Regions from separate parts of the Virgibacillus salexigens genome, predicted to be linked through region 4. Evidence: riboswitches for the same ligand, from Rfam matches in the RefSeq annotation. Region 4 holds a riboswitch; each other region holds the start of a gene.
What was found. Region 4 has a riboswitch for thiamine pyrophosphate ahead of BN990_RS02965 (lipoate--protein ligase family protein). Riboswitches for the same ligand answer to the same signal wherever they lie in the genome.
Positions count from the first base shown of each region.

Region 1: another riboswitch for thiamine pyrophosphate. It lies ahead of BN990_RS18795 (3-oxoacyl-ACP reductase); the one in region 4 lies ahead of BN990_RS02965 (lipoate--protein ligase family protein).
Region 2: another riboswitch for thiamine pyrophosphate. It lies ahead of tenA (thiaminase II); the one in region 4 lies ahead of BN990_RS02965 (lipoate--protein ligase family protein).
Region 3: another riboswitch for thiamine pyrophosphate. It lies ahead of thiT (energy-coupled thiamine transporter ThiT); the one in region 4 lies ahead of BN990_RS02965 (lipoate--protein ligase family protein).

Region 1 covers NZ_CCDP010000003.1:97,184-102,890, reverse strand. Annotated here, with positions in the region: gene BN990_RS18800 (LLM class flavin-dependent oxidoreductase) at 480-1,787, opposite strand; gene BN990_RS18795 (3-oxoacyl-ACP reductase) at 1,865-2,617, opposite strand; TPP riboswitch at 2,760-2,860, opposite strand; gene BN990_RS23670 (hypothetical protein) at 3,139-3,297, shown strand; gene BN990_RS23665 (phosphatase PAP2 family protein) at 3,469-3,720, shown strand; gene chrA (chromate efflux transporter) at 4,398-5,594, opposite strand; gene BN990_RS18770 (PadR family transcriptional regulator) at 5,610-5,707, opposite strand, start outside.
Region 2 covers NZ_CCDP010000002.1:718,836-724,542, reverse strand. Annotated here, with positions in the region: gene BN990_RS16495 (MerR family transcriptional regulator) at 1-76, shown strand, start outside; gene thiE (thiamine phosphate synthase) at 379-960, opposite strand; gene thiM (hydroxyethylthiazole kinase) at 1,004-1,774, opposite strand; gene thiD (bifunctional hydroxymethylpyrimidine kinase/phosphomethylpyrimidine kinase) at 1,774-2,607, opposite strand; gene tenA (thiaminase II) at 2,574-3,263, opposite strand; TPP riboswitch at 3,331-3,434, opposite strand; gene thiW (energy coupling factor transporter S component ThiW) at 3,423-3,920, opposite strand; TPP riboswitch at 4,043-4,153, opposite strand; gene BN990_RS23530 (spore coat protein) at 4,422-4,814, opposite strand; gene BN990_RS16460 (hypothetical protein) at 5,257-5,463, opposite strand; gene BN990_RS16455 (DUF2642 domain-containing protein) at 5,662-5,707, shown strand, end outside.
Region 3 covers NZ_CCDP010000001.1:2,597,400-2,603,106, reverse strand. Annotated here, with positions in the region: gene BN990_RS12555 (M3 family oligoendopeptidase) at 1-1,749, shown strand, start outside; TPP riboswitch at 1,820-1,924, shown strand; gene thiT (energy-coupled thiamine transporter ThiT) at 2,054-2,623, shown strand; gene BN990_RS12545 (general stress protein) at 2,683-3,036, opposite strand; gene BN990_RS12540 (membrane protein) at 3,149-4,564, shown strand; gene BN990_RS12535 (carbon starvation CstA family protein) at 4,801-5,707, shown strand, end outside.
Region 4 covers NZ_CCDP010000001.1:617,903-623,609, forward strand. Annotated here, with positions in the region: gene BN990_RS02950 (PTS sugar transporter subunit IIC) at 1-807, shown strand, start outside; gene BN990_RS02955 (PTS lactose/cellobiose transporter subunit IIA) at 810-1,148, shown strand; gene BN990_RS02960 (PTS sugar transporter subunit IIB) at 1,145-1,447, shown strand; TPP riboswitch at 1,551-1,661, shown strand; gene BN990_RS02965 (lipoate--protein ligase family protein) at 1,790-2,608, shown strand; gene lipA (lipoyl synthase) at 2,601-3,545, shown strand; gene hprK (HPr(Ser) kinase/phosphatase) at 3,644-4,570, shown strand; gene BN990_RS02980 (glycosyltransferase family 4 protein) at 4,807-5,707, shown strand, end outside.

The DNA of each region.
Region 1 (5,707 bases), on a different contig from region 4:
GAAAGTTGCTATCTAGCCAAAGCATTGGGATACTTAAAGAGTACAGACGAGAACACAACAGAAGTGAAAAAGTTAATGCTAAGACAAAGAGGAACAGGACGCCAGTTAAAAGGCGTTCTTTTTTAATCGCAATTAGTTTTTGAGCGAGAATATGTTTCACATTATGAAATTATTTCCATAAATTAATTTACTATTTTCTTAATAGGATTATACTACTAACTTGATTATTTTACTAGATAAAAAGGCACCTGTTTTTACCAACAAATGCCTTTTTGTAACAAAAAACTAGATCAATTCGTATGAACAGGCTTATTGCCATGAGGACATTGATACGACTATGAAAGTTTATACGTATCTTACCGATAAAATGAAAAAGGATGCTTCCGAAAAAATATCAGAATCTTTACGGAAATCCTCGAAAAAAATATTATTGTGACATCTTACCTCTTCAACTAGTACAGTCATTTTATAATAATTTATTATGTTAATCCTAAATGTTCACGGAAGGTGTGACCTTCATATTTCCTTCTAAAAATACCCCTTCTTTGCATTTCAGGAACAATTAGTTCAACAAAATCTTCTAAACTACCGGGTAATGTAGGAGGCATAAGATTAAATCCGTCAGCCACACCAGCTTCAAACCAGACTTCCATCTGATCCACAATTTCTTCGGGTGTGCCTATCAGCGTGTGATGTCCACCGCCTGCATTAAGATATCCTAATAATTCTCTTACTGTAGGTTGTGTATCATTAATAATTTCTAGTATTGTTTCATAACGTCCAACTGGACCAGTGAATTCTTCTACTGGGGGTAATTGAGGTACTTCTTTATCAATCTCCCAATTCATGCAGTCTTGCTGAATAAAGAAACTCAACCGCTTTAGGGCTGTTTCAAGAGGTAATTGCTCATCTAATGCTGCTTTTTTGGCTAAAGCTTCTTCATGAGTATGACCTACATAGGTTACTAAGCCAGGAAATATTTTAATATGTCTATTACTGTCTTGGCTTTGTTTAACTTGTTCGACTAATTTGTCGCGAAATTTTTCTGCTTGCTTTAAGTTCCACGACACTGAATAGACTGCATCGGCATATTTTGCGGCTAATGCAATGCCTTGTTTAGATGCCCCAGCTTGCATTGATACTGGTTTGCCTTGCGGACTTTTTGGCGTAGTGGATGGACCATACACTTTAAAATAGGTACCATCGTGATTAAAAGGCTGAATATTTGAAGGATTTATCAATTTTCTTTTTTCTCGATGATGAAGAAACTCACCGCTGTCCCATGAAAGAAATAACTTATTCATTAAAGCAGCAAATTCATCTGCCTTTTCATAGCGTTTGTCATGGGAAGGTAGTTCTTCCATACTGTGATTTAACGCCTCTAAATCAGTCATGGACGTAACGAGATTCCAACCAACACGTCCTTTTGTAATATGATCTAAACTTAATAATTGTCGTGAAGCTGTGAAAGGATTAGAAAAAGTACTTGAAATTGTTGAAACTAATCCCACATGATTTGTCACTTGAGAAATAGCGGTTAAATTGACTACTGGATCAAACCAAAATGCTGGCATATCACTAGAATCTTTACCTTGAAATGATTGATTATCAGCAAAGAATACTGCATCAAAATAACCTTTTTCCGCTAACTGTGCTAATGTTTGATAATAAGAAATGTCTCCAATACGTTCAACGCTTGAGTCAGGCATTAGCCAAGCAGCTTGATGGTGTCCACAACCATACAGCAAAACACCTAAGTGTAGTTGTTTTTCTTTCGTTTCTGTCATTTTTTACACCTCAAGATAATTATTAATTGTCTTGTATACTTCTTTTTTTGAAAGATTATCTATGGTAATTTAAGCTATTAGTTCATTGTCAAACCGCCATCTACTGTGAAATTTTGACCTGTAATACCGTTCGCTTTTTCCGATGATAAATAGGCGACCATATCGGCTACATCTTGAGGTGTGGTCACCTTCTTCAATGGCGTTGTTTGAGCAATTAAATCGAATACTTCTGGTGTTGTAACACCACTGGCGTTAGTCGTTTTTAATAATCCACCTGAAACTACATTCGCTTTTATACCATATAATCCTAATTCAGAAGCGATATTACGTGTGAAACCTATTAATCCAGCTTTAGCTGTTGTATATTCATGGTAGGGTACAACAGGATTTTGATATAAATTAGTACCTATACCTATAATACTTCCATTTTGTCGTTCAATAAATTGAGGTATGACACTTTGAACTACATTAAATGCTGCTTTTAAAGTACCATCTAGTTGTTTTTGATAATCATCCCAAGTGAGTTCTGTGAAGGGTTTCTGTTTGTTTGGATCAAATTTAAAGTCTACTAATGCATTGTTGACTACAACATCGATTTGACCAAAATATTCCGTTGCTTTTTTTATCAATTTATCTACTTCTTCACGATTTGTTACATCAGCCCGAATTGCAATAGCATTCTCCTTTCCAATCTTAGAAACGAGCTTCTCAGCAGCATCTTTGCTTTGATAGTAATTGATAACCACTTGAAATCCCTGTTGTGCTAATGTCTTTGCAATAGTTGCCCCTAAACCTCTACTACTACCTGTTACTAACACTGTTCTAGTCATCATAACAACCCCTATATTTTTAATTTTGATGAAATTTATAATAAATTATAATAGAACAAAAAATACGCACCCTTCCATCAGGAAAGTTGCGTAAAACAATTAACTACATATTAAAATAAGGCACAATTCGCTCTTTAAGTATGTATTAGAGTTTACACTTTCCTACGCTAGTTTCAGCTAGTTCAGGTTCAAAGGGTTTGAGGTAATACTCATCTCAGTTAAATAACACCCCTAGTGCATATAATTAATTTATATTAAATGTTATAGTTTTAAAAAATTTATGTCAAGGATATATGGTTAGTTAAAGTATTTCTATAACTTTGTTATTCTAAAATGGTGAATCTGTACATATAACATAAATTTCTCCTCCAAACCCCCCTCCTCCAACGGAGAGGACTTTTTATTATAATATAGTATATAATTGCCTTACAAAAGTGAAAGCGAAATATAAAAAATTCCAATTTATTACATTATATAGTACATATATACTTTTCTTCAGTTAAGATAAGGAGGAAAAGTATTTGAGTATAAGTGAAATGAATATTGACTTGTTTAGAATGGTGAATAATCTAGGTAAGGATCTCACGTATCTTAATCCTACTATAGTGTTCGTTGCTGAATATATGGTATTTTTATTAGCCCTAGGTCATAGCTTTTTGGTTTACAAGAAGCAAAAATAATCGAATGATGATTATTTGCGGTTACTTATTAGCCGAAATAATCGGAAAAATTTCCGGAATAATATATTCAAATGATCCACCTTTTGAGGAATTATCTCATGTGAATCATCTAATAGATCACGAAATAGATAATTCTTTTCCAAGTGACCACACTATATTATTCTTTTCATTTTGTATAACTTTCTTCTTAAAAAGAGATCGAGAATATTTTGGATTATAATAGCGATATTCGTAGGACTTTCACGTATTTGGGCTGGTGTTCATTATCCAGCTGATGTCATTGTTGGAGCAGCTATAAGTATTTTAGTCGCAGACTTTGTTTACAAAGTGGTACCTAAGCTAAATGATGTGCGTAAGCTAATAGCTATTTATGAAAAAGGTGAACAAACAGTCCTGAATAAAACTAGATCAAAAGAAAATTGATTTTGATATTGAAACTACAAAACAAATTCATACTACAGTTGCAGTTCGAAAAAAGATTCAGTAATGTTTGGAAACCTTATTAAAAATACCCTCAAAATAAGGTCAAAAAAGGTCATGTGACAAACTCATGACCTATAAAACCCTTATTTTTTAAGGAGTCCTGGGTGATTATGGCATCATGCCACCCATCTTTGAGGGGGTATTTTATCAAATATATGATAGCAAAAATGGCATTTATTAATATAAAAAATGTTTTCTTACCTAAATTAAATTTTTTATTATCCTTTATTTCAATTCCGTATATTATGTTTCTCAAGGTGCTTTTCTAGCGCACGTTGATTGAATAGTCTTCTTCTATTAGCTAGTATTGTTTATGTAAACACATCATTTAGAAGTAATTCTTAAAAAGTACCCATCTGGATCAGTAATCTTAAACCCTCTCATATCGCAGAGGTATTTTTCCATATCAACTTCAATTGGTAGTTACTATCAAGACATCGCTGATACACTTTTTCCAATTCATCTACAACAATAATTAATTCAAAACTATTCCCTTTAACGTCACTTTTAGCTTTACTGTTAAAAAAATGAACATCCTCAAGGATTGATTCGGGAGCAATTAACAATGAAAAGCAATCGTAGTTGGCTCCCTGCAACTAGTATTAAAAGATGCAATATTACGAAATAAACTGTATAACGTACCCTCCAATAACACCTAAAAGAACAACTAACCAGGCTGGTATCTTCCAAATATTTAACAAGCCAAACAAAATAACAGCTAAGGCAAAGTCTGCGGTACTAAAAATAGAACTGCTTATCACGGGATCATAAAATGCAGCTAACAAAATACCTACCACACTAGCATTTACTCCCATTAAAATGCCTTGGAAAGTTGCCCTCTTGCGTAATTCATTTAAAAATGGTAAAGCTGCAACAATGAGTAAGAATGAAGGGAGAAATATGCCTACCGTTGCAACGATAGCTCCAGTAACTCCTTCCATCATCGTTCCAAGGTAACTAGAGAAAGTAAATAAAGGCCCTGGTACAGCTTGTGCCATACCATATCCAGCTAAAAACTCATTAGCTGTTAACAACCCTGAAGGTACGACTTCTCTTTCAATCATTGGTAATACAACATGTCCACCACCAAATACAAGCGAACCAACTCTAAAAAAGATATCAAAAATGTTTAGCAATGGATTATCTGACATTCTATTTAACAAAGGTAATAAAATGAGTAGACTAATTAAAGTTCCCAAAGAAGCGACACCAAGTTTTTTGGATATGTTGATAGAAAAAGGTTGAACTTTTGATTCAGCTTTATCTTTAAACAATCTTAATCCTAATAATCCCGCACCTACAATAATTAAAATCTGCATCCATGCAGATGGAAACAATAACATGATAGTAGCAGCAACTAACGCTATTGCTATCCGGGGTTTATCAGGTGTCAGCTTTTGACCCATTCCAATTAGTGCATGTAAGACAACAGATGCAGCAACTATTTTCAAGCTATGTATGAAAACTGCATCTTCTAAAGAAAATGTTTGATACATCATTGCAAAAACAATCAACACAATAATGGAAGGTACGGTAAATCCTAACCAAGAGATAAGCCCTCCTAGCAAACCGCCTCGTAACATGCCTATCGACATTCCTACCTGACTACTAGCAGGACCAGGGAGGAATTGACAAATTGCAATGATATCCGCATATGTTTTATCATCTAACCATTTTCTGCGATCAATATACTCGTCCTTAAAATAAGCGAGGTGTGCGATAGGCCCACCAAATGAAGTCAAACCTAGCTTTGTAGATGTAAATAATATTTCTAAAAGCGTTTGAATCTTGTTTTTCTTTTGCTTTTCACTCAATTTTTTCACCTCTTATCACTTAATTTCTTTAAAAAGTTCATAGGCTTTGGTCCTAGCTTCCTGTAGAACAGAATCTCCCTTATCTGTGATTCGGTAATACTTCCTAATCTTTC
Region 2 (5,707 bases), on a different contig from region 4:
TATTGACCAATTTGGTAACGGACTCGCTATATTTATGCGTGATGCAATGGCTGTTTACGCAGATAAACGAAAGTAGAGTTGAGAGCGAGGCAATGAATGGTTTTTACAGGGTAACCAGTTCCAAAACATTGGATAATGGGTAACTTTATTCATCCAACATAGCAATAGAAATAGGCATGATTCGAACGGGATCCATCCATCAGCTCAATTCGGATAAGCGGTTTTTGCTTTTCCAATTTAACCTGGTCATCCCCGTAGAAAGCATGCCCTATTTCGAATTGCGGTTATCGAATATTCGAATTTAGAGGTCCTTATTCTCATAATGTTCTAGCTTCTTTATTGTTCATAAAAGCTGTTACTTTTCTTCTATAGAGGGCTCTATAATTGCGATACGGCTTGGTCTATATATTTCGCATTTGTAATAGCTGAGATGATTGAAACCCCATCTGCTCCAGCCTCCATCACAGATGCAGCATTATCAACAGAGATTCCTCCGATTCCGACGATGGGGATATGGGGATAGGCATGTTTAACTTCTTTTACCCATTGGGTACCAACAGCAACTTTAGCATCCTCTTTTGTAGTTGTAGAGAATATTGGTCCAACCCCCAAGTAATCAATGGAATCGATTGGACTATTGTTAAGCTCTGCCTGATTAGATATCGAAAGCCCAATCCACTTGTTTGGAAAACGGCGTCGCAGCTCTGCTGCCGGTTTATCATCTTGACCTACATGTATACCGTCGGCATCTAATATTTCTGCTAATTCTTCATCATCATTAACGAAGAAAGGAATTTGGTATTGTTTGCATATATCCCGTAATTGTTTGCCTAATAAATATCTTTGAAATCCCTGTAATGCACCGTTTCCTTTTTCCCGATATTGAAATGCGGTTATTCCAGCATTCGCTGCTTGTTTAAGGATTTCCTTAGGGTCGCCATTACAGTTTTGGCTTCCCATAATAAAATATTTTCTTAATGCTTGTCTTACTTCCAATTCCTGATTAGCTCCTTTCCAATTGCTCTGATTTCAAAGATAGTGCATCAATAAATGCTGGCAGGAAGCTTCCTGGACCGTAGACATATGATTGTGCTGCAGCATGTTCCGCTGCTAGTCCATAGAATTGTACAGCAGTAAGTGCTTGTTCTTCAATGGAGTAATTTGTTGTTAAACAAGCTGTTAGAATGGAGCCTAATAAGCAGCCTGCACCAGTAATTTTTTCTAACCAGGCATGACCTGTTGTATTATGAATCATCTTTTCATTACTACAAATGACGTCTGTTTTTCCTGTAATAATAGCAGTTGTTTGGTACAATTTGGCTACTTTAGCTGCAATTTCTTCAACATTTCCATCACCAACAGATTCCACACCTTTTGTTTCCCATGGGATATCAACAAGTTGTGCCATTTCTCCAGCATTTCCCTTAATTGCTGTAAATGAAACAGCCTGTAATAATTGACGAACTCCGTCTTGCCTAAATGAAGTAGCCCCAACTCCGACTGGGTCTAGCACAACAGGTATCCCTTTCTTATTGGCCGCTTTACCAGCGAGCTTCATTGCTTCCAGCTCCGTTAATGACGTTGTTCCAATATTGATCAATACTCCATCAGCCGCCGCTGCCATCTCTTCAACTTCTTCCTTTGCTTTTGCCATAACTGGGGCTCCCCCAAAAGCCAGCAACCCGTTAGCTGAAAAGTTCATGACAACTTCATTTGTGAGGTTATGGATTAGTGGAGTAGTTGCTTTAACCTCTTGAATGATCGAATCCTTCATTATTTCACCCTTTCTTCTCTTATAGCCCAGTGATTGGTAGGACCGTTACCTGTTCCTAATGGAAAGGAATGCTTTATTGCTTCGGTCACATAGTGCTTTGCCATTTGAACAGCTTCGATTAAATGAAGCCCATTGCTTAAGTTTGCAGTAATTGCTGCTGAATAAGTACAACCAGTTCCATGGGTGTTCTTCGTATCAAATCGGTCCGCAGCAAATGTATGAAGTTGTGATCCATCATACAAAAAGTCAATTGCTTTCCCCTGTAAATGGCCCCCTTTGATAAGAGCTGCTTTTGGTCCATACGTATGGACAATTGATATGGCTGCTTCTTTCATATCCGCTAGGCTATTGATGGAATTTCCTATAATAAACTCCGCTTCGGGAATATTTGGGGTAACCAACGTTGCTATTGGTAATAATTGTTCTTTAAGAACCCCCCTTGCCTCTTCATCAATCAGAGGATCACCGCTTGTTGCTACCATAACAGGATCAATTACGTAAGGTGCATTTGTTTTTGGTATTGCATCAGCAATTACTTCCATCATATCTCGGTTAGCAATCATTCCTGTTTTTATCGCATGAACTGGCATATCGGTTAATACAGATTGTAATTGATCATGTAACATCCCTGTTGGTAAGTGATGGATGTTTTGGACTCCAGTTGTGTTTTGAGCAACCACAGAAGTAATGACAGACATCCCATAAACCTTCAATTCTTGAAATGTCTTAAGGTCTGCCTGTATTCCTGCACCTCCACTAGGATCCGTTCCCGCGATAGTTAGTACACTTGGAGGTATACTCATTGATTGGTCACCTTCTTTTCTCCCGGCCATTCTTCACAGGTGTAAGCCATCTCCCAGAATTTAAGTTCCAACTGGCAGCTTTTTCGAAAAGCTTCGCTAATTAGATCTTGTTCTGATTTTGATGCATTGGCTGCTAATATATCGAGCCGGCTTCTCATTTCAGTTGTTGTTTTCTCTACCTCATCACTTGCATAAAAGCTAATCCAGTCATAAAATGGATGATCTCTTGTTGGGTGGAATTGCTTCATCAATTCTTTCCCTATTTCTAAATACGTCCATGGGCATGGAAGTAGTGCTCCGAGTATTTCACCGGATGTCCCCATTTGGGCATGGTACATCATATGTTTTATATAATGGTCTGCTGTTGGTGGAAGAGGGTGTCCTTGTAAATCTTCATACTTAACCCCAATATGATCACAAAAATTTCGGTGGGGGTGGATTTCATCATTTAATACAAAGTTTATTTGGTCAAAGAAATAGGCAATATCTTCTCGCTTTTTAGACTTTGCTAAGGCTATCCCATAAATTTGCATAAATGCATTCAAATATTCGAAATCCGCTTTAATATAATGAGCAAGGGCTTTATCGGGGATCGTTCCATTTCCGACGCCTTGAACAAATGGATGTTCAAAAATGAGCGCAAAGATATCATTATTTTCTTGTCTTAAATGATCTGTGAAACACATCATTTAGCCTCCTTTATTATGGGACGCTACTAGAGGAATTAAAGTAGATAAATAGAGGAGTGTTATGATAATTTCCTCACTACTTTCCTGCGCTGGTATTAGCCAGATCAGGTTCAAAGGGACAAAGGAAGCGTTCCTTATCTCAGCAACATGGCGCCCCTAGTAGTTTCCTTGTAAACGAATAATATGTTCTTGTTTTACTTTTAATAAGATGATCCAACCAATAAATGCTCCAGATATACTGCTTGCCAAGAAGGATGGCATAAAAAATAGTGCACCTGTACCACTATTCATAAATAGTTTGGCGAAAGGGACAGCAAAGAGAGAACCGATGATTCCTGTGCCGATAATTTCTCCAAAGACAGCAGCTATTTTTTTACCTACCCAACGATAAAGCATTCCTGCTAGGAAAGCACCAATCATCGCACCAGGGAATGCTAACAGTGTACCTAGACCAATCATGTTTCGTAATAAACCGATTGTGAAAGCAATCACTACAGCTGGGCCAGGTCCTAATGTAATGGCAGCTATGACATTTACAGCATGCTGCACAGGGTAAGCCTTAGCAATTCCAGCAGGAAACCAAAGAAATTGGGCTCCTAACGTACCAATCGCTATAAATACAGCCATGTATGTTAGTAAATAGGTTTTTCTCATGGATTCATAAATGAGCTCCTTTTTGTTATAGATTTAAGCTTAGTAAATGTTCTCTGTTTGTTTTTACGACTATGAAAAAGCCAGATCCTTTGGGGACCTGGCTTCGGTTATGAAATAGAAAGACGCTATGCCTACTACTTCCCTCCGCTGGTATTAACCAGATCAGGTCTGTAAGAGTCAGAAGCTCAACTGCTTCCTCTCAGCCCACGCCATGGGCACCCCTAGTAGTCTATGAATATTTAGTTATGTTTCACTTCACTAAGCTTTATTATTAGCATAACAAATCAAATCATGTTTGTCATTCATAAACCGAATGAGCAATTAATAAAACTACGAACCATAAAAGCTAGTTTAAGCAAACGATTGATTAAACTTATACTTTATAACCCTCATATACGTACGGATATCTAAAGGTTTTTAAGTAAATGAAAAGGCCATTTCGCACAAGAAAATGGCCTTTTCGTTTATGATTATTTAATAGGTTATTTTGTAGGTTGAAAATTATAGAATATCTAATCTAACAACTAGTGCAATCAAGATTTGAAGCAACACTTGAACGTTGATCGCGATATCTGTATCGGAAGTAGATACTTCTACGCCACGAGAGTTTTCAATAAATACTTGCTGTTTATTCACTTGGCTGGATTTTAGTTTAGCAAATAGGTCTTGTGTTACCTCGTCTGCTTGGTTCCCATCTGCAATAGAGATACTAATTACAATAGCAATGGCAACCTGTAGCGCTACCTGTACATTAAGTGCAGCTTGAATGTCAGATGATGTCACATTTACATCACAAGAATCTTTGATAATAATGGATTCAATAGATTGTTGAACATTTTTCAATTCACCGCTTGCTTCTTGATCTACGGTAGGATCATCAAATGGATGGCACATCGATGTGTCTAAGGCTCTCCATTTTTTATCTTCTCCTCGGGAATCATTACAAGAATTATGACATGAATCATGACATGAATCATGACGAGAATCATTGCAAGAATCATAACTTGGACGTACATTACTACAGCTGTCACAAACATTTTCATGACGACCACGTCTTCTCCTATCTATTGTTCTGCCGCAATCTTCACAGCAAGACTTCTCAAACGCTTTTGATCTTGACATAGTATTATTTCCTCCTTCTTCTCGTTTAGAATATCTTATGTCTCAAAATTGAAATAGGAAGGGTGATTGTACCAAGATAAACTACCTATTTATTGGAGAAATAATTGTTTTTTAAAAGACAAGAGGAAATCCCGGTAATTTTTGTTGATTTACCGGGATTTAGATTTAACTTTGAATATAGGGGGTTTTAAAAATTGATCTATTTGTCTATTATTTATTTTGTTTCATCTTCCTCATTATTACTTTTCATTACGCCATCCACATCTTTCCTTAGCTTGCTAACCATATCTTTAAGTGTTTCTTTATCTGTTTCACTTACTTTCGTTTTATCTAACGTAACACCGTGCTTTTTTAATGTTGCATCTAAAAGAAAATCGACAATATGGCTTGAAGCATTATTATTTTGATTGTTTTTACTCAATTCTTCCACCTCCAGCAAAGCTTTTTATATAGTATATTCTCACAAGAGGTAATCGTGCTAAGATACTAGTCTATTTATGGGTTATATGAATCTATAGGATAAAGGTGGAATTATCGCTCCATGAAATAAATGCCCTTACTAATGGCTATTGTGGCACATATATTGAATAGAAATATATTATAGAAAGGATGAATATCATTGGCACTAACAAATGGACAGCGTAGTCTACTAGAGCTGCTAAATC
Region 3 (5,707 bases), 2.0 Mb from region 4:
GACATCATTTTTCCTGGAGGAAGTCATTCAGCGGATTTTTCTACATATTTACAAGAATTGGAAAGTGAATTGACGGACTTAGCAGATATTGTAAGCCAGTATAATCCCGATAAGGAAAGCGTGGATACCAAAAGATTAAGGATATTGGTTAATAATTTAGAAAAGGTGAATAAAAAGTTTAGAGAAGCATCCGCATTTATAAGCTGTTTAAGTGCTCAAAATGTAAAAGATGAGCAGGCAAGTTTATTAGTTAGTAAACGAAGTGAATTAAAAGCTAAATTTGAAGCAATTCAAACCAGTTTTAATCAAAAGTTAGTTCAGATTCCTGAAGATACATGGCAGAACGCACGCAACCAGGATGATTTAAATGACTTGGAATTTGTACTAAATGAATTTAGAGAACAAGCAAAGGGATTACTCCCGATAGAACAGGAAGCATTAATAAATGATCTAGCAGTTGATGGCTATCATGCTTGGGATCAAATGTATCAAGCTATTGTTGGTAAGATGGAAGTTCGGCTTAAGGAAGAGGAGACTACGAAATCTTACTCTATTGGACAGGCTTCCAATAAATTAGCTAATCCAAATCGTGACTTTCGAAAGCATGTATTTAATCAATTGAATAGGGCGTGGAAGACTAATGAACATTTATTTAGTCAGACGCTCAATCATTTAGCTGGTTTCCGGTTACAGAAATACACACATCGAAACTGGGATGATGTACTTAGGGAACCACTTGAACTAAATCGTATGAAGAAAAAAACACTTGATGCGATGTGGACCGCTATTAATAACAATAAGCACCATTTTGTTACATATTTAAATAAAAAGGCAGAACGTTTAGATTTAAAAAAATTAAGCATCTATGATATTAATGCTCCAATTAATAGAGAAGTAAAAACATTTAGTTATCAAGAAGGAGCAGACTTTATTATTAAACATTTCCATCGTTTCAGCCCGAAGATGGCCGCCTTTGCCCGCATGGCTTTTGATAACCGTTGGATTGAAGCGGAAGACCGGCCTGATAAGCGGCCAGGTGGGTTTTGCACCAGTTTTCCAGAGAGCGGTCAGACAAGAATATTCATGACTTATTCTGGTACGTCTTCGAATATTGCAACACTCGCCCATGAGCTTGGACATGCGTATCATCAACATGTGATGAACGATGTGAATGGACTAAACCAACGTTACGCAATGAATGTTGCCGAAACAGCATCAACATTTGCTGAAATGATTGTTGCAGATGCTTCGGTGACGTATGCGCAGTCAACGGATGAGAAAAAGGGCTTGTTAGAAGATAAAATCCAGCGCAGTATTGCGTTTTTTATGAATATTCATGCGCGATTTTTGTTCGAAAAGCGTTTCTATGAAGAGAGAAAGCAAGGTATGGTTTCTGTTAACAGGTTGAATAAACTGATGGTGGACGCTCAAAAGGAAGCCTACTGTGATGTACTAGAAGAATATGATGAGAACTTCTGGGCTTCTAAACTGCACTTCCATATGACAGGTGTCCCGTTTTATAATTTCCCTTACACATTTGGATATTTATTCAGCCTTGGAATTTATGCAATAGCACAGAAAAGTGATGATTTTGAGGATGAATATATCAAACTTTTACGTGATACAGGCAGGATGGAAGTCGAAGATCTCGCTTATAAACATTTACAAGTTGATCTAACTGCTACCGCTTTTTGGGAAGATGCGATTCAGCTTTGTATTAATGATGTATACGAATATCTCTCGATTTAATTTTAGTTGTAATCGATGGATAAGTCAGGTACAATACTCCTAGAAACAATAACAGAAAAAGCAAAATGTAAAAGTCTGCAGGGGGAGCCGATCGGCTGAGAGTGAACATATACATTGTTCTTACCCTTCGAACCTGTTAGTTAGTACTAGCGTAGGGATGGTGGCTTTTTTGATGGAATAAAAGCAATGTGAGCGGAATCCCCATCAGGAAGTCTTCCCCTTGGCATTGCTTTTTTGTTGTTATATATACCTTGTTGACATTGGCCAACAAGAAAATAACCGCTTTAAAAAGGGGAGAAAAGAAATGAAACGTACATTATTTTTAGTAGAGGTAGCAATTTTTGCAGCTTTTGCATTGTTGTTAGACCTAATACCATTTTTATCATTTAAAATTTGGGCTCAGGGTGGGTCTATCTCATTTGCGATGATTCCTATTTTTATCGTTGCTTTTCGCTGGGGATTAAAAGGCGGCTTGCTAGCAGGGTTTTTATGGGGAGTGCTTCAGGTTGCTGTAGGAACAGGGTATATACTGCATCCGTTACAAGGATTTATTGATTATGCCATTGCCTTTACAGTATTAGGGTTTGCAGGTGTATTTTCAGGAAAAATAAAACAAACTGTACAAGAAGGAAATAGCAAACAGTATCTTTTGTATATCTCGCTAGGTGTGTTTATAGGATCTGCTTTGCGCTTTATCGCTCATTTTATTGCAGGTGTTGTCTTTTTTGAATCAGCTGTCCAAGGGATGAATGTATGGATATACTCCTTCTTATATAATGGTTCGTATATTCTACCTAGTTTTGTTTTAAGTGCTATACTTGTTTTCTTTTTATTTCATAAGCAACCTAGAACGCTACTTCGATTGACAACTTAGTATAAACGACCTGCTCACATAATAATGAGCAAGAAAAAATAGACAACCAATGGGGTTGTCTATTTTTGTAGATAGCTATCTACATTTTCATTATTTGTAACAATTAATAGAACCTTACCTTCATCCATATCCTCTTCATAATTTTCGGCTTCAGCCTGTGAGAAACCTATTTCAGTTAATTTTGTTCGAAGCTCGTCCCCTTTTTTGCTAAAGAAATTACCGACAGCATGGCCAATATCCATTTCTTTGATGCCGATCGTATTTGCATCTGCGCTCCCAGCTAAACGATTGGTACGATCATCATCATGAGATAGAACATATACATCATCTTTATGAATTCCTTTGTCTTTTAGTACTTGAATATCGGCCTTTAATTTTTCATCATTTGTATATTCTTTAATAAATGGTTTCATATTAAAAAACCTCCTTTTTGTCTTCAATATTATGTATTCCCATTATGATAAGAACTAAACATGTACGCTTTGCATAGGCTATAGCACATTCAACAGAGAGGAAGCGATAGATGTGGAGCTTTCGATTTCCCATATATTATATGGTCTATTTACGCTTGCTATTATTATCACTATGATTCTGCGAAAAGGTATTGTATTACCAACGTTACTCGGTACGTTCATTATCGCCTGGGTTTATAAAGGAAGTATTATAGATGGTTTTACAGCTATTTTCAAAGCGAATCTAGTGGCGGCCCAAGAATTGTTTAGTATCTTTTTAATTATTACTTTCATGTTGGCACTATTACATTCGTTAAGGGATTTAGGAGCAGATAAACGTATGATCCAACCGATCCAAAAAATGATGATTAATGGGCATGTATCTTTTTTTGTCCTTGTTGGGATTACTTATTTAATTTCTTTGTTTTTTTGGCCAACACCAGCGGTTCCATTAATTTGTGCTTTACTTGTTCCTGCGGCTATCCAATCCGGTCTCCCTGCGATAACTGCGGCAGTCGCTATAGCTATTGCGGGCCAAGGCATGGCTCTATCCTCTGATTATATCGTTCAGGTAGCTCCTAATCTCTCTGCTACTTCGGCCGGTGTGGATACGGCACAAGTTGCAGATAAGTCTTTAATCCTTTCCCTTATAACGGGTTTTATTGCTTTAGGCATTGCTTATGTAATGTATCGTAAAATGATTCGAAAAAAAGGGGATCCTCGCAATCAACAAGAACTTGAAAACATGCAATTAACACAGGATTCCTCCCAACGAGATTACAGGCTACAGTTTTGGAGTAGACTTTTTGCAATATTAGTTCCTTTAGCGTTAGCAAGTGTCGTAATCTACATGGTATATGAAAAATTGCTATCTGGCAGAATGACTGGTTTGGAAGGTGGAGATGGTGCTGCTTTTGTAGGTGGGGTAGCCGTTATCCTTCTTTTGTTATCAACGATCGCTTTTCGTAAACAATATGCACTAGATTACATTACTACACACATTACGGATGGTTTTGTATTTGCTTTTAAAGCAATGGGCCCAGTAATTCCTATTGCAGGATTTTTCTTTTTAGGAAGTTCCGATTTTTCTGCTGACATTATAGGAGTTAAGGAAAATCCGCCAGCATTTTTATTTGACCTTGTTCAATCAACACAATCGATATTACCGCAAAGTGCCTTATTAGCAGCACTAAGTATTTTAATTATAGGTATTATTACTGGATTAGATGGTTCTGGTTTTTCGGGGTTGCCTTTAACAGGGGCATTAGCTGCTTCCTTACAAAACAGTTCCATTGATGTTACAACGCTTGCTGCTATAGGCCAAATGGGTTCTATCTGGACTGGAGGGGGAACATTGGTGGCATGGTCCTCTTTAATTGCAATTGCAGGTTTTTGTGGCGTGTCCGTGATGGAACTTGTTCGTAAGAATTTTATACCAGTGATGGTTGGGTTAATAGTGGCTACCATTGTCGCGGTATTTATTTTATAAAGTTCAGTCGTATCCGTTTTGAGTGTTCCTTTTAATGAGTGTAAAGCGCTGTTTCCTTTCTGAATAAAGTATGAAAAAGGAATTACCTCCATTTTTCATAGAGATAATCCCTTTTTCATGGTTCTGAATTTGTGATTTATTACTAAAAAAGTACTAAAATGAAGCGTTTACACATAGCGTTAAACAAGGACGTCCATATTTTGGACTGGTTTAATTCTATTTGGGGGAGGGATACTATGCCCGGAATTTTGGTTGCCTTCATAGGGATGTTGGTTTTCGCTTTAGGTTATCGTTATTATTCTCGTTTTGTAGCAGAAAAAATTTTTCGATTAGACCCTAATTACGTTACACCAGCGCACCGTTATAAGGATGGAATTGATTTTGTTCCTACAAATAAATTCGTGTTATGGGGGCATCATTTTACTTCAGTTGCAGGGGCTGCACCGATTCTTGGACCAGCTATTGCGGTTTATTGGGGGTGGTTGCCAGCATTTTTATGGGTGATTTTGGGAACCGTATTTGCTGCAGGAGTTCATGATTTCGGTACGCTTGTTTTATCTGTTCGAAACAAAGGTCAGTCAGTTGGTACATTAGCGCACCGATTAGTCGGTCAACGAGCAAAGATTTTGTTTTTATTTATTATTTTAATTCTTGTGCTCATGGTAAATGCAGTATTTGCATGGGTCATTTCCAATTTGTTTATTTCTTATCCAGCCAGTGTGTTACCAGTGTTCATTCAAATACCACTTGCTATTTGGATAGGATATGCAGTTTACAAACGAAATAAGAAAATGCTTCTACCTTCTATATTAGCATTAGCTATCATGTACTTAACTGCAGTAGTAGCTAGCAAAGTCGATTTCTTACAAATCGATCTTGTGCAGTATATGGGTGGAGAAGGTGGAAGTGGATTATTTGGACTAGGAGCAGTATCGACTGCATTTTTAATTTGGATCGTCATTTTAATGGTCTATGTGTATATTGCATCTACATTGCCGGTTTGGAAATTGTTACAGCCAAGGGATTTTATTAATTCGCATCAGCTTGTAGTTGGTCTGGGAATCCTGTATTTAGGCCTGTTATTCACTAACCCTGAAATGACAGCACCGATAACAAATGAAAATCCGGATACTCCTTGGTTAC
Region 4 (5,707 bases):
ATTAAAATGCCAGAAGGTGTTCCAGACGGGGTTACACGCTCCTTCAAAGCATTAGTACCTGCGGTGATCATTTTAATTATTCTAGGTTTTTTCCAGGCATTAATGAATGTGTTCGCAGAGCAAAGTATTTTTGAAGTTATCTTTAATGCAATTCAAGAACCGTTACAAGGTTTGGGGAATACTTTGCCCGCAGCAATGGTTGTATCCTTTCTTAATCACTTATTATGGTTCTTTGGTTTACATGGGACGAATATTATTGGATCAGTAATTGAACCGGTCTACTTGCCACTGATTGAACAAAATCTCGATTTATTTAAGAGCGGTATGTCAGCATTTGACGTACCTAATATTGTAACAAAACCATTCTTAGATTCATTTGTTTTTATGGGTGGATCAGGAACGACCATTGCATTGTTAATTGCAGTCTTTATTGTAATACGTAGAGAGAGAAACCATCCATATCGACAAGTTGCAAAGTTATCAGCGCCAGCAGGGCTATTTAACATTAATGAACCGGTTATTTTTGGACTACCAATTGTATTAAACCCTGTGATGTTAATTCCATTTATATTGATTCCTGTAACATTGACGATTACATCCTATATTGCATTAGCTACTGGTATAGTGCCAAGAACAGTGGCAATTCTTCCATGGACAACACCGCCAATTTTAAGTGGTTATCTAGTAACAGGCGGTAGCTGGCGTGGAATTGGGCTTCAAGTATTTAATTTAGTGCTGGCTGTTATCATGTATATTCCATTCATTTTAGCAGGTGCAAGAACCTTAAAGAGAAATAAGGGGGAATAACCATGACTACAAAAGAAGATGTACAGATGCTATCCTTTTCGATTATACTTCATGCTGGAAATGCAAGGTCATCTGCAATGGAAGCTATTTCTTTAGCAAAATCTTATCAATTTGCTGAAGCACGACAAAAAATAGCAGAGGCGGATGAAGAATTTACAGAAGCTCATCATATTCAAACGAAATTTTTACAGGAAGAAGCAGAAGGGAACCAAACAGAGGTTTCCGTCATTCTAATACATGCACAGGACCATCTAATGACCGCCATGACAGTAAAAGATTTAGCTAGTGAAATGATTGATATGTATGAAAAGATGCAAATCCTAGAGGAGGGAAACAAATGAAGATTATTTTAGTTTGTTCTGCGGGGATGTCGACTTCCATGCTTGTAAAAAAAATGAAACAATCAGCTGACGATAGAAATATAATGGCCGAGATTAATGCGGTAGCAGAATCACAATTAAAGAACGAGCTGGATGATCTTGATGTTGTATTAATTGGTCCACAAGTCCGTTATTTAGAAAAGAAGATTAGAGAGCAGTTGGAACCAAAAGGAATCGCTGTTGATGTAATTGATCAAATAGCTTATGGCATGATCCAAGGAGATAAGGTTTTAGATCAAGCCATCGCTTTAAAGAAATAGAAGAATAATAGAAATGAAGTTGTACGAAAAAAATTGCGCCTTTACAATTTATGGCAAGCTTGTTAAGCTGATTTTGTTGGTAAATTAAAACTAAATGGAATCTTTTCAACACTAGGGGAGCTATGTAAAGTAGCTGAGAAGAGCGTAGGAATCGTTTTGACCCTTCGTACCCGAACAGGATAATGCCTGCGTGGGAAAGTGTGGTCAATAGGGATACTTTATTGACTGCATTCACGACGAATGCAGTCTTTTTTATGAGGAAGTATCATGGTTTTCTTTCATACATGTGCACCTCCGGTTAGGCCTTTGTTGAAAAGATTCTTCTTATGGGAGGCGATTTTCGTGCAAGAAAAATGGGGATTTTTAGAAAATGTACCTCATGATGCTGCCATTAACATGGCATTAGATGAGGCATTACTTAATTGGCATCATGAAGGAAAAATACCGCCTACATTACGTTTTTATCAATGGATAGCCCCCACGCTTTCAATTGGTCATTTTCAAAAAGTAGACGGAAAAATCGATGTAGAAGGTATTCAAAACCATCAATGTCAATTTGTGCGGAGAATGACTGGGGGCAGTGCAGTTCTGCATGATGATGAACTAACGTATAGTATTGTAATATCTGAACAACATCCGGCAATTGCTTCATCGATTCGTCAAGCGTACTATGATTTGTCAAAAGGCATACTACGAGGCTATCAAAATTTAAACATTCCAGTTGATTATGCCGAATCGTTTTCAAAAGAACGGAGTAGTATTTGTTTTGAGAGACCCGCATTCTATGAAATGGTTGCAGATGGCAAAAAGATATCTGGTAATGCACAGACAAGAAAAAAAGGAGTATTGCTCCAACATGGTTCGATTCCGATATCGATGAATGTAGATATGTTATTCGATCTTTTTTTATTTCCTTCTGAACGTGTCAAGGAGAGAAAAAAACAGGCATTTTGGAAAAAAGCTACGACGATTAATCAGGTAACGCAAAGGAAACATTCCTATGAAACGGTTAAAACAGCTTTTTTAGAAGGATTCGGAGAGGGATTGAATATTGAACTTGAACCTTTTACATTAACAAAAAGCCAATGGAATGAAGTATACGATCTAGCAGAACGAAAATATACAGATAATACAATCAAAGGAGTTGTATCCCATGCCTAAAGATCAAACATATATACGAAAGCCGGAGTGGTTAAAAACAAAAATAAACACGAATAAATCCTACAGAGGATTAAAGAAATTAATGCGCGAAAATCGCCTGAATACAGTGTGTGAAGAAGCACGCTGCCCAAATATACATGAGTGTTGGAGTGAACGTAAAACTGCGACGTTTATGATCTTAGGAGATACATGTACAAGAGGATGCCGCTTTTGTGCTGTAAAAACTGGATTACCAAATGAATTAGATTGGGGAGAGCCAGAAAGGGTGGCTAATTCGGTTACCGTTATGGGGCTACGGCATGTTGTAGTTACAGCAGTGGCACGTGATGATTTAAATGATGGGGGAGCGGCTGTATTTGCTGAGACGGTACGAGCAATTCGAAGAAAAAACCCAGGATGTACGATTGAAATTCTACCATCAGATATGAAAGGGGACTACGAGAGTCTATATACATTGATGGATAGTGCACCAGATATTTTTAATCATAATATTGAAACGGTACGCAGGCTAACAAAACGTGTAAGAGCTAGAGCGATGTATGATCGGTCTCTTCAATTATTGGAACGCGTGAAGGAAATCGCTCCTAAAACACCGACCAAATCTAGTATTATGGTTGGTTTGGGTGAGGAGAAAGCGGAAATCATTCAAGCAATGGATGATCTTTTAGCGCATAAAGTCGATATTATGACAATTGGTCAGTATTTACAACCAACAAAAAAACATTTGAATGTTGAGCGTTATTACCATCCAGATGAGTTTGCCGAGTTAAAACAAATTGCACTTGAGAAAGGATTTTCACATTGTGAAGCTGGACCATTGGTTCGATCTTCTTATCATGCAGATGAACAAGTAACCCAAGCCTCGGCGCAACGTCGAATTAACTATATGAAAGGCTATGAAAAACAGGAAAAAAAAGAAGTAGATTTTACTTTCTAACATTTCCAATCCGTTATGAAACCTCCATTTCTTGTTTTTCGTATAGAAACATAATATAGTTAAAAGCTATAGTTGTAATAGAAATGGAGCGTATACAGATGAAGTCAATAACAATTAAACAACTAGCTGGTAGATTCAATCTGGAAATATTGGCTGGAGAGGATCAACTTGATCGATCCATTACCAAGGCGAGAACGCATCGCCCTGGGTTAGAATTTATCGGCTACTTTGACTTTTTTCCGATGGAACATGTCCAAGTGCTCGGACGAAAAGAAATTACGTATTTACATCAGCTGACACATGAGGAGCGACGATTACGAATTGGTAATATTGTAAATTACCACCCTCCTTGCTTTATCGTTACATCAGAGCAAGCTGGGCTGACATATTTAACGCAGTTTTGTAAAGAAGAGGGAATACCTTTATTACGAACGAAAGAGCCTACGTCAACATTTATCGAGAAATATGATGCCTACATGGTGAAGGCGTTAGCGCCAGAAACGGCAGTCCATGCGGTGTGTGTCAATATTTTTGGGTTAGGTATTCTAATTAGAGGAAAGTCAGGAATTGGCAAAAGTGAGATTGCACATGCTTTAATTGGCAGAGGTCATCGATTAGTAGCAGATGATATTGTTGTCTTGAAGAAGCTTGGTCCAGATACATTACTCGGAACACATAATCAAACGAATAAAGAGTTTCTCGCTCTCCGAAGTGTTGGCTTATTAAATGTAGTAAGGGTGTATGGGCAGAAGGCATTTCAAGAAGAAACGAGAATAGCCTTAGATATCAAATTAACCGAATGGGAAAAGGACGCACTGAATAATGAGTTAGAGGTAGAAACTGAATCGAGTGAATATATGGATGTGACAGTTCCTAAAATAGAAATTCAACTGCAACCAGGTCGAGATGTGGTTGGGTTGATTGAGGCTGCTGCTAATAATTGGTATTTGCAACAGCAAGGATATAGTGCTGCTGAAGAATTTATGGAACGATTAGATTTGGATATGGAAGACAATCAAGGATAAATCATTGCTGTCATTCGCTCAGCTTGATTTTTAACAAAGGAATCCCATAGGAACATTATACTGCAGTTGCATAGGTGAAAGGCTGATTTGTACGTCAGCCTCTTTTTTATAAGTTCAAACGTTTCTTCATAGACAATGATTTGCTAAAACCAACGAATATCCGCTATAATTTAACCAATTATGTAACCGACAATATAGGCAGCTAAGAATTACAGCAAAGATGCTAGGAGAATGATATGTTGAATGTTTTGGATTTACTAATAGCGTTTGTCATCGCAATCTTAACTGCTTTTCTAACAACCTACCCGGTAAAGAAATTTGCAACGCTTGTCGGTGCAGTTGATTTTCCTAATCACCGGAAAATACATACAAAGGTAACACCTCGACTAGGTGGCATTGCTATCTTTTTGGGGACAATAGCTGGTTTGCTCTATTTGCAGCCAGTGCATCCACATCTACCAGAAATTGCTGCAGGTGCAGTAGTAATTGTGTTAACAGGTGCAATCGATGATCGATTTACAATTCAACCTGTGGTAAAGTTAACAGGTCAACTAATTGCTGCATCGTTTTTAATATCTTCCGGTTTAATTATTGAAAGACTTACGTTACCTTTCTTTGGTACCGTAGAGTTGGGGTTTATTAGTGTACTCATTACGGTTTTGTGGGTGGTTGGTGTAACCAATGCAATTAATCTAATTGATGGTTTGGATGGGTTAGCGACAGGAGTTTCAACAATTGCATTAATTAGTATTTGTATGATGGCTTTTATTGATATGCAAGTAGTTGCTGCATATTTCTGTATCGCTTTAATTGGAAGTAATTTAGGCTTTTTATATCATAACTTTTATCCTGCCAAAATCTATATGGGCGATACAGGATCTAATTTTCTCGGGTATATGATTGCCGTTGTATCCATGTTAGGTCTCTTCAAAAACATTGCGTTATTTAGTTTTATCATCCCAATCATTGTTCTCGCAGTACCAATCTTTGATACATTATTTGCAGTTATTCGTAGAGCTTACAACAAAGAAAGTATCATGATGGCAGATAATAAGCATGTTCACTATCAACTCTTACAAGCCGGGTATAGCCATCGAAAAACGGTGTTGATTATTTATGCATTCAGTATCCTATTTG